DNA from 2 places in the Paenibacillus sp. MMO-177 genome. Region 2 is predicted to be linked to the other one. Evidence: riboswitches for the same ligand, from Rfam matches in the RefSeq annotation. Region 2 holds a riboswitch; the other holds the start of a gene.
What was found. A riboswitch is a leader RNA that binds a small molecule or an ion and turns the genes downstream of it on or off. The one in region 2 is predicted to bind cyclic di-AMP.
Positions count from the first base shown of each region.

Region 1: another riboswitch for cyclic di-AMP. It lies ahead of WFK81_RS04785 (KamA family radical SAM protein); the one in region 2 lies ahead of WFK81_RS23820 (APC family permease).

Region 1 is NZ_JBBCUR010000001.1:1,076,963-1,082,343, reverse strand. Features, by position in the region: gene thiO (glycine oxidase ThiO) at 1-390, shown strand, start outside; gene thiD (bifunctional hydroxymethylpyrimidine kinase/phosphomethylpyrimidine kinase) at 414-1,241, shown strand; gene WFK81_RS04790 (hypothetical protein) at 1,308-1,658, shown strand; cyclic di-AMP (ydaO/yuaA leader) riboswitch at 1,868-2,006, shown strand; gene WFK81_RS04785 (KamA family radical SAM protein) at 2,189-3,199, shown strand; gene WFK81_RS04780 (alpha/beta hydrolase) at 3,267-4,373, shown strand; gene WFK81_RS04775 (C40 family peptidase) at 4,674-5,183, shown strand.
Region 2 is NZ_JBBCUR010000009.1:35,433-40,813, forward strand. Features, by position in the region: gene WFK81_RS23810 (amidohydrolase family protein) at 1-1,331, opposite strand, end outside; gene WFK81_RS23815 (Lrp/AsnC family transcriptional regulator) at 1,634-2,092, shown strand; gene WFK81_RS23820 (APC family permease) at 2,137-3,963, opposite strand; cyclic di-AMP (ydaO/yuaA leader) riboswitch at 4,119-4,306, opposite strand; gene bglX (beta-glucosidase BglX) at 4,601-5,381, opposite strand, start outside.

The DNA.
Region 1 (5,381 bases), on a different contig from region 2:
CCGGTGCGGCATATGGTGTTCTGCAATCAGGGCTATTTGGTTGCAAAAGAAAACGGTACGCTCGTATGCGGAGCTTCCGAGGATGTGGCGGGCTTTGATACAACCGTTACGGAACGGGGAATCGAGCGGCTGCGCAAATGGAACAAGCAGGCGTTTCCGTTTCTCGCCGGGCAGGAGCCGTTTCACCGCTGGGCAGGCCTCCGCCCATCCACGCAGGACGGTTTCCCTTTGCTCGGACCGCTGCGGGAATCGGGCGGCCGCGTCATTATGGCGGCGGGCCATTACCGCAACGGCATTCTTCTTAGCCCGGTAACGGCACAGGTTGTCGCCGATTATATCGATACCGGCAGCAGGCTGCCGGCGTTTGCGCCGGAACGGTTTTCCTACTAAACGATAAACGGGGTGACATAGAGATGGCGGAATACATAAACGGTAATGTCGCGCGGGCTTTGACGATTGCCGGCTCGGACAGCGGCGGCGGAGCCGGCATTCAGGCGGATTTGAAAACGTTCCAGGAGCTTGGCGTCTACGGGATGTCCGCCCTGACGGCGATTACCGCGCAAAATACGCTTGGCGTGCAGGGCGTCTTTCCGCTCGCAAAGGAAGCGGTAAAGGCGCAGATTCACTCCGTCGGCAGCGATATCGGCGTTGACGCTTTAAAGACCGGGATGCTGTTCAGTGCGGAGATTATTGAGGAAGTGGCCGAGGCAATTGCTTTCTTTGGCTGGACGAAGGTTGTTGTAGACCCGGTTATGATTGCAAAAGGCGGCGCTTCGCTCCTGCAGGTAGAAGCCGTTCGGGCTTTAACCCGCAAGCTGCTGCCGCTCACGATGATTATTACGCCGAACATCCCGGAGGCGGAGCATCTGACCGGGATGGCCATCCGGGGCAAGGCCGACAAGCTTGAAGCGGCGAAAAAGCTGTCCAGCCTCGGCGCCCGTTATGTCCTGATCAAAGGCGGGCATGAGGCCGGAGCCGAAGCGGTCGATTTGCTCTTCGACGGCAGCGGCTATAGCGAGCTTTCCGGCAAACGGATCGTCACCGAGCGCACGCATGGCACCGGCTGCACCTATTCGGCTGCGCTAACCGCCGGTCTGGCTCAAGGGCTTGATATCGAGGAAGCCGTGCGCCAGGCAAAGGCCTATATTCAAGCCGCCATTGAAGACGGCATTATCATCGGCGGCGGACATGGCCCAACGAATCATTGGGCATACCGCAAGAGAGGACTAGTCATCAGTTAGCGGGACAAGATCCAGTCTAATTCCGCGCTCCCGGTCATACATATGATTAAGAGGAGCGTGAATAAGTTGGAGGATAACAAAGTCAAGCGGTATTATCAGCTCAAGCAAAAGCAGAAGGAAATCGAGCAGGAATTATCCGAGCTGCGCGGTGAAATTATACAGCATTGCGCCGAGCTGGACCTCTCCGAACTGGAGGTAGGCAGCTACAAGGTGAAGATTGTTTCCCAGGAGCGCAAGGAATTTGATGAGAGCAAGCTGTATGCTGCTCTTCCCGATCCCGACGTATGGCGGCTGCTTTCGAAGCCCGATACCTCCAAAATCGCCGGTTTGATCAAGCTGAATGTTATATCCGAAGATACCATCAAGGATACATTTTCGGTTAAGCACTTATTTCTTCTTCAAGTGGATAAGAAGTGAGAAATCCTCTATCGAAGCATTTCGATGATGAGCGACCGCGTTTAAATGTAGGATTTATCGCCAAATAGAATTTAAGTTTCCAGTGTTTCGAAAACAGGTAAATTCTATTGTGGAGACCTTTCTATTGTGGATCCCCGTCCAACCTTGTCGGAAAATTGGGCGGGGATTTTTTGCTGATGAAATGTTGACAATATTAAGAATTGTGCGATAATTATAATAAGCTTAGTTCTCGGCAATGCCGAGAAGCGGGGAAACCAATCTTTTGGGGCGAATCAGCCGGTTTTTGGCTGTAGGGAACCATCTATCCCGAGTCCGTCAGCTAACCTCGTCAGCTTTGAGATGGGTCTTTTGCGAATAACATTGCAAACGATAGACCCTTGCTGGGTCTTTTTCTGTTTTAAAGGCCCACAATGCACACAGACCATGTTCATGCTCTGTGCTGCTGGGGTCTTTTTTTTCATTTTTCGTGGAGGTGGGATGGACTTCCCGGCATAGGTGATGCTTTTAATAACCTTTTGGAGGGATGCGAAATGGTACAACCAATGGCCGATAACGGTAGATCGGCAGGTCTGTCGGAGGCGGAAAGAGAACGGCTTAAGAAGCATTTTCGCGTCAATGATTATTACTTAAACCTGATTGACTGGGATGATCCGAAGGATCCGATCCGCAAGCATCTGATTGCGGCGGCGGGGGAAGCCCCTCACGGGATCCAGGAGTTCACTTGGGAAGCTGCCGGATGTAAGCACATTTATCAATCGATGGTTCTTCTCCCAGTGTCCCAGGCAGCAGAAGGAATTGCTTACATCGCAGAACATAATGAGATCCATAAGGTTGTGCTGACGGGAGATAGTCTGACGTTGGGTATCGCCAAGCTGACTAGAATTATCGAGCAGCTGCGGGATATCGAGCATATCGGCACGATTAGGCTGGATTCCAGAATGCCGGTTCATAATCCAATGCGGATTTATGAGGATCATGAACTATTAGAGATGTTAAGTCGGTTCTCAAGTCCTCAGAAGCGGATCTATTTGATGACTACGATTAACCATCCGAGAGAACTAACGGCCGAAGCAAAGAAAGCTTTTAATGCCCTTCACCAGGCGGGAGTTGTCGTTCTCAATCAAACCCCTATTGTCAAGGGCGTTAATAATGACCCTCTTCTGTTAGGCAAGCTGATTGATCAGCTGTCCCAGGCTGGGGTTTCGCCCTATTCCTTTATCATTAACCGCCCTAATCCTTCTTATCCCGAGTATAGTCTATCCCTGCAAACGCAGTTCTCCATCGTTCAGCAAGCAAAAGAACTAACCGCGGAGCTTGGAAAGCGGATCAGGCTTTTGATGGCCCATGATTATGGCAAGGTTGAATTGTTGGATATAGAAGGCGGCAAGGCCTACGTGAAATATCATCACTACCAAGAAGAGGGGAAAGGCCGTTTTATCATGTTGGATTGTCCTCCTGAAGCATCGTGGCTGGAGGATCTGTCGGAGCATGACGATCATATGGTCTATCTGCCGTCCGGTCAGCCTGCCAAGAATAAATAAAGGATGTTCGTAAGCAAAAGGAGAAGTAAGAAGGGATCGTATTTCACATCCCGGGAGGCTTCCGTCAATGAGAGTATACAGCCAGGAAATTGTGAACGCCCTGCAGGCTCAGCAGGAAGAAGTAAACTTGAACGGCACGCAGGTTGTTGTGAAGGTTAATCCGGAGGAGACAAGAGCCGGTTATCTGGATCCTTATGAGCTGCAGCTTATTAGAAAATGGATCGGGGAACAAAAGGCAGCACCGGCCGAGGCGCCGTCGCCGGAGGAACAGCTTCAGCTTATTCGCGATTCCATGGGATTTCCGAACCGTAATTTGAATACGGCGGAGATTTACACGAGTTATGAACGAATCCAGCTTGGCGGCAATGAAGTTGGCCTATGGCGGTATTACCCGCGCAAATCGATGCGCAAGCCGGGCAAACCTTGTCTTATTTATATCCACGGCGGCGGCTGGATCGGCGGTACCGTGTTTGCGGTTGAGAACCCTTGCCGGTTGATCGCCGAGCTGGCCGATGCCGTTGTCTTTAATATTGACTATTCGCTCGCTCCCGAGCATAAATTCCCTAACGGGTTTAACGATTGCTTTAATGCCGTTCAATATATTTACGAGCATGCCGAGGAATACGGCATCGACCGGAACCGGATTGCCGTAGGCGGCGACAGTGCGGGCGGCAACCTGTCGGCAGCGGTAGCAACGAAGGACCGGGATTTGGGTACGCGTATGGTTGCCCAGCAAGTGCTGATTTATCCGTGCGTCACCTTCCTTAACGGGGTGAACGGTTATCAGTGGGAGCTGTCCCAATTCGAGATGGCGGACGAACAAAGAGCCATGATTGATTCGATGCTGGGGATTGGACGGCCAACCGAAGCTGATCCGGAAGGCAGAAAAGCATGGGAGCTTTATCTTTCAAGCGAAGATGACGTGCGTAATCCTTATGTCAGTCCGCTTCTGGCAGACAGCACGGGACTGCCGCGCACGTTATGCGTCGGAGCGGAATTTGACGGGCTGCGCATTCAGTCGGAGGTATACAGCAGGCAGCTTGCGGCTGCCGGCGTTCCGGTAAAGACGATCCGGTATAAAGGCTGCACGCATGCTTTTATCGACCGTCTGGGCTTTGTGCCGCAGGCAGAGGATTTATGTATCGAAATCGCAAACGCTTTGAAAGCCCTATAATTGAAGAGATCGTTTTTAAAGCCCGTTCTTCCTTGATGGAAGAGCGGGCTTTTTAACGTTAATCTTGCGCGGGAATTTGAAAAATCAGGATTATAGCATAGTTGACAGCAAGCAACAAGCAAGAAAATACTCATTAAAGGCTCACGCGATTCTCAGAAAGTGTTAAGGACCCAAGAAACGTCTAGATTACAGCGTTTTTAACGCTTTCATTTTCCGCTCGGTGCCAATTTTTGCGGGTGTTATTGGGGTTCCGAGCCTATTTATAATAGCCCTATCAACAAGTTAGGGAGTGAGTAATAAATGAAATTCATGACTAAAATTGCTATGCTGTTGGTAGCTATCGCTTTGCCGGTAACAGCTCTGTTGCATACAACTGCGGATGCGGCGATGTCTGCGGATGCAAAAAGAAACAAGGTTGTTCAAACCGCAATGAATCTAAAAGGTAAAGTCAACTACGTGCACTGGCAAGACCGTCAAGAGAAAAAAGCCCCTTACGCGACAGACTGCTCCGGCTACACGGCGCTTGTATATAAATTGGCTAACGTTGGCGTTACCCTGGTTAACCGCGATGATGATGCTCAAGCAAAAGTGGGCACTAAAGTAGGCTACGGCAACTTCAAAAAAGGCGACCTCTTGTTCTTCTGGAACAGCGGCTCGAAAAACCATAAAGACGTAGGCCATGTCGGCATCTACATCGGCAACGGCAAAATGATTCATAACGCAAGCCCTTCGGCAGACGTTATTATTTCGGATGTTAACTCGAAGTATTATAAAGATCGTTTCATCGTGGGACGTCGTGTGATTAACTAGGTTTGACTGATTAGGTGAGTTAACGCTTACACTGCGCATTCGAATATTCCTTTCGACCGCTGTTGCTCGGGGGTTCCTTGAACAAGTTAAAGTTGGGGGAATCCCCGAGCAAAGGCGGGCTAAAAGCTTTCTGAAAGAAAGCTACATCGGAAGCATAATCTACGCTTCACAAGGAACATTCGAATTCTCCGTTGGAGG
Region 2 (5,381 bases):
TCGACCCTTGCCTGCGCCCTGCGGATAATCTCTTCTTCATCCACCAGCGTGCATTTGCCGCGATGAACGACAAGCTGACCGTTCACGAAGACCGAATCCACGTCATTGCCGTTTGCATTATATACAATGGCCGAGCTGACCCGGTGAATGGGCGCGATATGCGCCTTCTGCAGATCAATGATCACGACATCCGCTTTTTTCCCCGGCTCCAGACTGCCGAGCTCCCGCTCTCTCCCAACGGCCTTGGCCCCGTTGATTGTCCCCATCTTCAGCACCTGCATGGGCGGCAGCAGCGTTGAATCCAGCTGATCAACCTTATGCAGGCAGGCCGTGAACTTCAGCACTTCGAGATTATCCTGGCAGTTATTGCTGCCGGGACCGTCCGTTCCCAAGGCCACATTAATGCCTCGCTCCAGCATCTCGGGCACGCGCGCTACGCCGGAAGCCAGATACATATTGGAAACCGGGCAATGGATAACGGTCGCATCATTTTTCTTCAGCAGATCCAGCTCCTTATCATCCAGCCAGACGCCGTGGACGACCTGCGTATGCTTGCCGAGCAGGCCCACCGCTTCAACCAGCTCCAGATTCCGAAGCCCGAAACGTTCCATCGTGTTGTCAATCTGATCCTTCGTTTCCGCGACGTGAAGGTGCGTAATCAGATTGTTCCGCTGGCTGTAATCAGCCGCCTGCCTCAGGAAGCTCTCCGAGCAGCCGTATAAATTAAGCGGGCCAAGCGCAATGGAGATCCGGCCTTCGGCCGCTCCTTGCCAGCGATCAAGCAGGACATCCGTATTGCCGAATATTTGCTCAATCGTTTCGCTGAGCCTTGGCTCGTAGCTGAGGTCAACGCCTCCCCTGGCCATATGACCGCGGATGCCCGACTCCTGCATGGCCTTTAGAACACCGTCATCATTGCCGGGGTGGGTATGAACATAGTGGTGGTCCATAATATAGGTCGCGCCGGACTTCAAATTCTCAATGCAGCCGATCATGGCCGCCAGATAGAAGTCCTCTTCCTCCATGGCAAGGGAAGCCGGCCATATGATTTGCCGAAGCCATTGCGCCAGCGGCAAATCATCGGACACGCCCCTAATAAAGGTCTGAAACAAATGGGTGTGTCCGTTCACCAATCCTGGAATGACCGCCTTCCCCTGCGCATCCATCAAGATATCCGCCTGCCGGAGAAGCTCATCCTTGGAGCCGTCCGACGGCCACTCCCCAACCTCCGAAATAAGATCCCCCTCCATGAGAACATAACCATTAGGGATCACCCGCATCTCCTCATTCATCGTGATGACGGTCCCGTTACGAATCAGCTGCTTTTTCACACCGATCACACCCTCATGTAAGTTGATTAACCCGCAATTTGAAGTTTTCGCAACCATTTCGTATGCTTTTGGTTTCTTATGTAATGTTTTATGACATCAGTATAAGAGCGGCCCGGCAGAGCGTCAACCATATCGTAACTAAAAAAGGGCTTTTTTGGACCGTTTTGTCATTTTCTATAGACCAATTTGGTTACTAATGTTATATTAACTGACATAAAAATAAACAAATTCGAAACCAATACCTAACATTTATCTCGCACAAAGTAGCTTAACGTGAAATTTTATCGAAGAGGAGTGGCCCCATGCATTTACTGCACTTGGATGACACAGATCAGGAAATTATCCGCCTGCTGCACGATAACGGACGGATGTCGTACGCCAAGATCGGCGAGCTTCTCAATTTATCTAGAGTCGCGATCCAGAAGCGCGTGGATGCGATGGTGAACAACGGGATTATCGAGAACTTCACCGTACGGTTAAACACAACCAAGCTCGGCAAATCCATCTCCGCTTTTTTCGAAGTTGAGGTTGAGCCTCGATTCGTAGAGCAAGCCGGGGCGCTGTTATCGGAGGAACCGGAAGTAATCAGCATCTATCAAATGACGGGACCAAGCTCGCTGCATATGCATGCGCTGCTGAAGGACGAGGAGGCGCTGGAGCACTTTTTGTTCAAAAAAATCTATGTGCTTGAAGGGATCGTAAACGTCAACACTCATATGGTTATCAAACGCTTCAAGCAAGGCACGGGGCTTGAGCTGTAGCAGGCAAAAAAAAGCCCCAGTCCCGACGGGACCGAGGCTTCTCGCTATTTTTTCAAATGGTAAGGCACGGTGGTGATGATAACATCCTTTCGGTAAAGAAGCTGGGTACGGAGCATCAAGCTCGTTTGGTTATGCAAAATGTTGTGCCAGCCCTTCTTCGGAATAAACTGCGGAATAATGACGGTTACCTGGTAATTGTTCTCGCTCGCCTTGCGCTGCACGGTATCGATAAACTTGAAGAGCGGATTCGTAATCGAGCGGTAAGGCGAATGCAAGGTTACAAGCCGGACATCCGGCTGAAACTTCTTCCACTTCTCCTCAAAGACGGCTTCATCTTCTTTCTCAAAAGGAACATACACGGCAATGATCTGTTCCGGCTTCAGCGACTTGGCATATAGAATCGAATGTTCGACGACATGCGTGATCCCCGATACCGGCAAAATCATCACGTTGCCCTCAATCGGCATCACAGGCTCGCAAGTCGCAAGCCGAAGCTGCTCGCCCACCGCCTCATAATGCTTCTTGATCCGGTGGAACACGAAAATAATAAGCGGCAGGAAAATCAGAATCGACCATACCTGCGCGAACTTCGTCAGGAAAAACATCATCGAGACGATAAAGCTGATCAGGGCCCCAATCGAGTTAATGATGAACTTGCCAACCCAGCCCTTCGGCCTTTGGCGGAACCATTTGACCAACATCCCCGTCTGCGACAGCGTAAACGGTATAAATACGCCAACCGCGTACAACGGAATCAGATGCTCAGTCTTGCCCTGAAACGCAACGATCAGGATGATGGACAGAACACCTAGGCTGATGATGCCGTTTGAGTAACCGAGACGGTCGCCGCGTGCCGTAAACATTCTCGGAATAAACTTATCCTTTGCCAGGTTAACGGCCAGCAGCGGGAAGGCCGAATAGCCGGTGTTGGCTGCCAGGATCAAGATAAGAGCCGTAGTACCCTGGATAAAATAATACATCGTATGGCGTCCGAATATCCCTTCGGCGATCTGCGACACAACCGTCACTTCTTCTTTCGGCGCTATACCGTAGTAATACGCCAGGAACACGATGCCAGAGAACAGGATCGAGAGCAGACCGCCCATCGCTAATAACGTCTTGGCCGCATTGTTCGGCGCAGGGTCCTTGAAGTTCGGAATCGCGTTCGAAATAGCTTCAACCCCGGTCAAAGCCGAGCTGCCGGATGCAAACGCACGGAGCAGCAAGAACAGACTGATGCCCGCAACCGGCGTTCCTAACGAGGTGTGAAGCGCAGGCGATACGTCGCCTGTGGCGATTTTGTACAAGCCTACAATGACCATGATAACAATCGCAAGCACAAATAGGTAAACGGGATAAGCAAGGATAGACGCCGATTCCGTCACGCCCCGCAGGTTTAAGATCGTAATAAAAAGGACAAACACAATAGAGATCAGTACGGAATGCTCATGAAGGCTTGGAAAAGCCGATGTGATCGCGTCCGTACCCGCCGAGACGCTTACCGCTACGGTCAATATATAATCGACCAGCAGGGCGCCGCCGGATATGAGGCCCGGGAATACACCGAGATTTTCCTTCGATACGACATAAGCTCCCCCGCCATGCGGGTAGGCAAATATGATTTGCCGGTAAGACAGGATAAGTGCCGTTAATAAGACCAGCACCCCGACACCAATCGGAATCGAATACCAAAACGCCGCTGCGCTAACGGTCATCAAGACGAGCAAAATCTGCTCTGGCCCGTAAGCAACGGATGATAAGGCATCCGAGGACAGGATCGCAAGCGCCTTCGTTTTAATGAGCTTCTGTTCCCCTAATTCCGTGGACTTGAGGGGACGCCCGATCAGTAATCTTTTGATAAGAGTAAACACACAGGTCACCGCCAACGTTGAAGTTAAACATCTAATACCTGGATACTTGGCTACTCAAACACTTATCAGTGCTAATGTAACCACCTTTGCTTTTTTCTACGCACAGAAAAAAGACCGCAGAGCATCCTCCCGCGGCCCGTAAAAATAACCGAAGTTCACCCTCTCTATCAACGCTTACAAGGTTAGCTGACGGATTCGGGCGTCTAGAGTCGCCCTACAGCCTGCTTCCGCAACATTGCGGCCGGCATGCCGATTCACCCCGGCGACAAGCATGCACTTTCCTGCCTATCGCAATTGGTTCCCCTGCTCTCCGTTTCTAACGGAAACTCAGCGAATACGAACATATGAAGTTTTGCAGATTTGATCATAGTCCTCTTCCCCCTTTTCTGTAAACCGCGATAAAAACGCGAAAAGGAGCAGATTCGCTTGTTTTTTATTCATGAATGCGGATACATGATGGGTTCGCTCTCGGAATGTCCGAAATAAACCGCCATGCTTTCTTTTACCGTGCAATCGGCAGATAATCCCTGATATAGCAGTGGAGTTTGGCTATTATCTGATAGGCATGCTCGTATAAAGGAGTTGTCAGCAGAAAAAGCGCGAACCTGCCTATGGCTGGCCCGCGCTTTTTTTGGTTTTATTTCACAAGACGGAACGATTTCGCCTCGGCATCGCGGCTGTTGGGACCCACAAAGACGTGGAACTCGCCCGCATCGCTCTTCAGCTGTAGATCCGCATGGTAATAACGAAGCTGTTCCTCGGTAATCGCAAACGCAACGGTCTGCGTCTCGCCGGGCTGGAGAGACAGCTTGCGGAAGCCCTTCAGCTCCTTCAGCGGACGGACAACCTCGCCGGCAAGATCGCGTACGTACAGCTGGACAACCTCTTCGCCGGCAGCGGCTCCCGTGTTGGTCACGTCAACCGTTACATGAAGCGTATCTTCGGCGTTCAGAACGTCCGCCGACAAGCTGGCTTCGCTATACGAGAAGCTTGTGTAGCTCAGGCCGTAGCCAAACGGCAGAAGCGGCGCATTCGGCATGTCCAAATATTTCGAGACGTAACGCTCGTTCGCATTCTGAGGCGTAAGCGGACGTCCGGTATTGTAGTTGTTGTAATACACCGGTATTTGTCCGACGGAATATGGGAATGACATCGTCAGACGCCCGGAAGGATTCACGTCGCCAAACAGGACATCCGCGATCGCATTGCCGCCTTCCGTACCCGGGAACCAAACCTCGAGGAGCGCGTCCGCTTCCTCGATGACGCCATGCAGATCAAGCGGTCTGCCGTTGAACAGCACAACCACGATTGGCTTGCCAAGCGGCTTCAGCTTCTGAACAAGCTCCAGCTGTGCCTGCGGGAGACGGATGTCGCCGCGGCTTCCCGCTTCCCCGCTCATCTCGGAGCTTTCGCCAAGC